DNA from 2 places in the Streptomyces sp. NPDC045022 genome. Region 2 is predicted to be linked to the other one. Evidence: predicted binding sites of a transcription regulator. Region 2 holds the regulator's gene; the other holds the start of a gene.
The links. The regulator HspR, encoded in region 2, represses chaperone genes until heat shock. The targets are predictions, from matches to a motif close to TTGAGNNNNNNNNNCTCAA.
Positions count from the first base shown of each region.

Region 1 (2,392 bases), on a different contig from region 2:
GGCCGCGCCGAACCGGGCCGGTGGGACGCGGACGCGGCCGGGGCCTGAGAGGTTGCTGTGAATCCGCTCTCGCGTGGCGTCGGTCATAGACAGCGGCCCGGTGAACACGAAGGGTGGGGCGCGACGGAAGGAGCGCCTCACCGTGGAACGGATCGCGACAGGCCCTGCGGAGGCCGCGTCATCGCCCCTGCCGGGCACGCCCCTTCCGGACGGCGCCGCCGCCCTCCCGGCCCCCGGGGTCACCGGGCTGCTGGACGGCATGCCGCGCCAGCGGGGTGCGACGGCACCCGCCCCGGCACCGGTCGAGACACGTCCGGCCGCCCCGGCCGCGCGCTGGTGGCGCCTGTTGCCCACTCCGGCCGGTACTCCGTTCACCTTCGCCTACGCGGCCCTCCTGGCCGTCACCTCCGTGGTCGCGGCGCTGGCCGACCCCGCACTCGTGCACACCCTGTACGAGAACTCCAGCACGGACGTGGCCCATCTGCTGCGCACCCCCGTACTGGTGCTGCTGGCGAGCGCGGTGTGGATCGCGGGCGGGATCCTCTCGCCGTACGCGCTGGCCTTCGTGCTCGTGCTCACCGCGCTGGAGCGGCGGATAGGCGGGACACGCGCGGCCTGCGTGTTCCTGGCCGGGCACGTCCTGGCCACGCTCGCCACCGAGGTCCCGGTGGGTTTTGCGGTGCTGTTCGGGCACCTTCCGGAGACCTCGCTGCACCGCCTCGACTACGGCATCAGCTTCGGCGTCGCCGGCAGCATCGGCGCCCTGGCCGGCCTGCTCCGACCGTGGCTGCGCTGGCCCCTGCTCGTCGTGGTGGGCGGCACACTCCTGAACGACCTGGTCGCCTTCGCCGACCCGATGACCAACTGGGGCCATCTCATCGCCCTTTCGCTCGGTGTCGCCGGCTGGCCGCTGGTCCGGCGTTGGCAGCGGACCGTCACGGCGGTTCCCCCGACTCCCCGATGAACCTCCGCTTCCTGCCGTAGAGACGCCTCCGGCCGCGACACACCTGACACAGAGCAGCCAACAACCCCCCGATGACCTGCGGAAACAGACGCGCCACCGGCTGATCGCCCACAGCGAACACCCACCCGGGAACATTGGCGGAGCCCCATGCATTGAGTCGGCATAGCTCAAGTTGACTGCCTAAGGGGAGATCATGGCTACTGAGTCCACGGCGTTCACGCTCGTACTGCCCGTGCTGCCGCTCGACGACGAGGTCGTGCTGCCCGGGATGGTGGTTCCGCTGGACCTGAGCGACGCCGAGGTGCGGGCCGCGGTGGAGGCCGCCCAGGCCGCCGCCCGGTCGGAGCCCGGGAAGCCCAGGGTGCTGCTGGTGCCGCGCATCGACGGGACGTACGCGAAGACCGGTGTGCTGGGCACGGTCGAGCAGGTCGGCCGGCTGGCCGACGGTGACCCCGGGGCTCTGATCCGCGGCCGGAGCCGCGTGCGCATCGGCGCCGGCACGACCGGCCCCGGTGCCGCGCTCTGGATCGAGGGCGCCCGTATCGACGAGAGCGTGCCCGACCCGCTGCCGGGTCAGGCCGCGGAACTCGTCAAGGAGTACAAGGCGCTCGCCACCACCTGGCTGAAGAAGCGCGGCGCCTGGCAGGTCGTGGACCGCGTCCAGGCCATCGACGACGTCTCCGCGCTCGCCGACAACTCCGGCTACTCACCGTTCCTCACCATCGAGCAGAAGGTCGAACTGCTCGAGACCGCCGACCCGGTGGCCCGCCTCAAGCGCGCCACGCAGCAGCTCCGCGACCACCTCGCCGAGCAGGACGTGGCCGAGACCATCGCCAAGGACGTCCAGGAGGGCGTCGACAAGCAGCAGCGCGAGTTCCTGCTGCGCCGTCAGCTCGAGGCCGTCCGCAAGGAGCTGCGCGAGCTGAACGGCGAGCAGGCGGGTGAGGAGTCCGACGACTACCGTGCCCGCGTGGAGGCCGCCGACCTGCCGGAGAAGGTCCGCGAGGCCGCCCTGAAGGAGGTCGACAAGCTGGAGCGGGCCTCCGACCAGTCGCCCGAGGGCTCGTGGATCCGCACCTGGCTGGACACCGTCCTGGAGATGCCCTGGAACGAGCGCACCGAGGACGCGTACGACATCCAGGGCGCCAAGGCCGTCCTCGACGCCGAGCACGCGGGCCTCGAGGACGTGAAGGAGCGCATCACCGAGTACCTCGCGGTGCGCAAGCGGCGCGGCGACCGGGGTCTGGGCGTCATCGGCGGGCGGCGCGGTGGTGCCGTACTCGCCCTGGTGGGCCCGCCCGGTGTGGGAAAGACCAGTTTGGGGGAGAGTGTCGCGCACGCGATGGGGCGCAAGTTCGTCCGGGTCGCCCTCGGCGGCGTCCGGGACGAGGCCGAGATCCGCGGCCACCGGCGCACGTACGTCGGCGC
Region 1 is NZ_JBWKIR010000015.1:41,447-43,838, forward strand. It holds gene AC07C1_RS25315 (rhomboid-like protein) at 143-964, shown strand; gene lon (endopeptidase La) at 1,158-2,392, shown strand, end outside.
Region 1: the regulator HspR is predicted to act here: its motif matches at 1,117-1,135, upstream of lon (endopeptidase La).

Region 2 (2,392 bases):
GACGGTCCCGCTGCGGATGACGTCCCAGCAGCCCTGCAAGGCCTGCTCCGGCACCGGCGACAAGAACGGCACACCGCGCGTGTGCCCGACCTGCGTCGGCACCGGGCAGGTCGCCCGGGGCTCGGGCGGTGGCTTCTCGCTCACCGACCCCTGCCCCGACTGCAAGGGCCGCGGCCTGATCGCCGAGCACCCCTGCATGGAGTGCAAGGGCAGCGGGCGCGCCAAGTCGTCGCGCACGATGCAGGTCCGCATCCCGGCGGGCGTCACCGACGGGCAGCGCATCCGGCTGCGTGGCAAGGGCGCGCCCGGCGAGCGGGGCGGACCGGCGGGCGACCTGTATGTGGCCGTGCACGTCGGCGAGCACCCGGTGTTCGGGCGCAAGGACGACAACCTCACCGTCACCGTGCCGGTGACGTTCGCCGAGGCGGCCCTCGGCGGCGAGGTGCGGGTGCCGACCCTCGGCGGCCCGCCCGTCACCCTGAAGCTGCCGCCGGGCACGCCCAACGGCCGCACGATGCGCGCCCGTGGCAAGGGCGCGGTCCGCAAGGACGGCAGCCGGGGCGACCTGCTGGTCACCGTCGAGGTGAGTGTGCCCAAGGACCTGTCGGGGAAGGCTCGTGACGCGCTGGAGGCGTACCGCGAGGCGACCGAGGGCGAGGACCCGCGGGCGGAGCTGTTCGAGGCCGCGAAGGGAGCTTGAGAGTGATGGACGGCCGTCGACGTAACCCGTATGAACTGACCGAGGAGACCCCGGTCTACGTCATCTCGGTGGCGGCCCAGCTCTCCGGACTCCACCCGCAGACGCTGCGCCAGTACGACCGCCTGGGCCTGGTCTCCCCCGACCGCACCGCCGGCCGGGGCCGCCGCTACTCGGCCCGCGACATCGAACTGCTCCGCCAGGTGCAGCAGTTGTCGCAGGACGAGGGCATCAACCTGGCCGGTATCAAGCGGATCATCGAACTGGAGAACCAGGTCGCCGCCCTGCAGTCCCGCGTCGCGGAGATGCAGGCGGCCCTGGACGGCGCGGCGGCCGCGATGCGGCAGCGCGAGGCCGCCGTCCACGCCTCCTACCGCCGCGACCTGGTCCCGTACCAGGAGGTGCAGCAGACCAGCGCGCTGGTGGTGTGGCGGCCCAAGCGGCAGCAGCAGCCGGACTGACACGCAGGCGCGGGAAGGGCCCGAGACATCGTCTCCGGGCCCTTTTCGCCGTCTCTCGAGCTCCCCACGGGTGGAGGGTCCGTAAAGAGTGCCTGAAGGGGGTTCCGCGCCGTCTTCACAGGGGCAGCTGAACGTGGTGTTGCGGACTCGTTAAGTGATTCCGCTTGACGCCGGGTAGCGGCTCCGCGTTGTCTTTTCAGACACCTGGGTCGTATTGCAGCACCCACGTCCGGAACGCACCTGAAGTGAGCCCTCGAATGCGTCGTATCGCCATATCCGTGGCCGCGTCCACGATGACCCTCTCGCTCGCCGGCTGCGGCGTGCTGAACGCGGCGGGGGACAGCGCGAGCGCGAGCCCGACCAAGGGCAACGACGTCACGGTGGGCCTGCTGCTCCCCGAGAAGGCCAACTCCCGCTACGACAGGTTCGACTACCCCATCATCAGGGACAAGGTGGCCGAACTCACCCGGAAGCAGGGCAAGGTCAAGTACGCCAACGCCGACGCGAGCGCCACCCGGCAGGCCGACCAGCTGCAGCAGATGATCGACGACAAGGTCGACGTCATCCTGCTGGACGCGGTCGACTCGCACGCCGTCGCCGCCGGCGTGCAGAAGGCCAAGGACGCCGGCATCCCGGTCATCGCCTACGACCGCCTCGCCGAGGGCCCGATCGACGCCTACATCTCCTTCGACAACGAGCTGGTCGGCGAGGTGCAGGCCCGGACGCTGCTGGAGGCGCTGGGCTCGAAGGTCGACACCTCCGACAAGATCGTCATGGTGAACGGCTCGCCCACCGACCCCAACGCCAAGCAGTTCAAGCAGGGCGCGCTGTCCGAGCTGAACGGCAAGGTGACGATCGCGGACTCCTTCGACACCAAGGACTGGAAGCCGGAGAACGCCGAGGCTCGCATGGCCACGGCGATCGCCAGGATCGGCAAGGACAACATCGCCGCCGTCTACGCCGCCAACGACGGCATGGCGGGTGGTGTCATCCAGGCCCTCAAGTCGGCCGGCGTCACCCACCTGCCGCCCATCACCGGACAGGACGCCGAACTCGACGCGGTCCAGCGGGTGGTGACCGGCGAGCAGTTCATGAGTGTGTACAAGTCCTACCCGGACGAGGCCGAGGCCGCCGCGCAGATGGCCGTCACCAAGATCCAGGGCAAGGACATCCAGTTCGACGCCCTCACCCAGGACAAGGTCGACAGCCCCACCACCAAGGACATCCCGTCCAA
Region 2 is NZ_JBWKIR010000029.1:79,020-81,411, reverse strand. It holds gene dnaJ (molecular chaperone DnaJ) at 1-700, shown strand, start outside; gene AC07C1_RS34335 (heat shock protein transcriptional repressor HspR) at 706-1,158, shown strand; gene AC07C1_RS34330 (sugar ABC transporter substrate-binding protein) at 1,416-2,392, shown strand, end outside.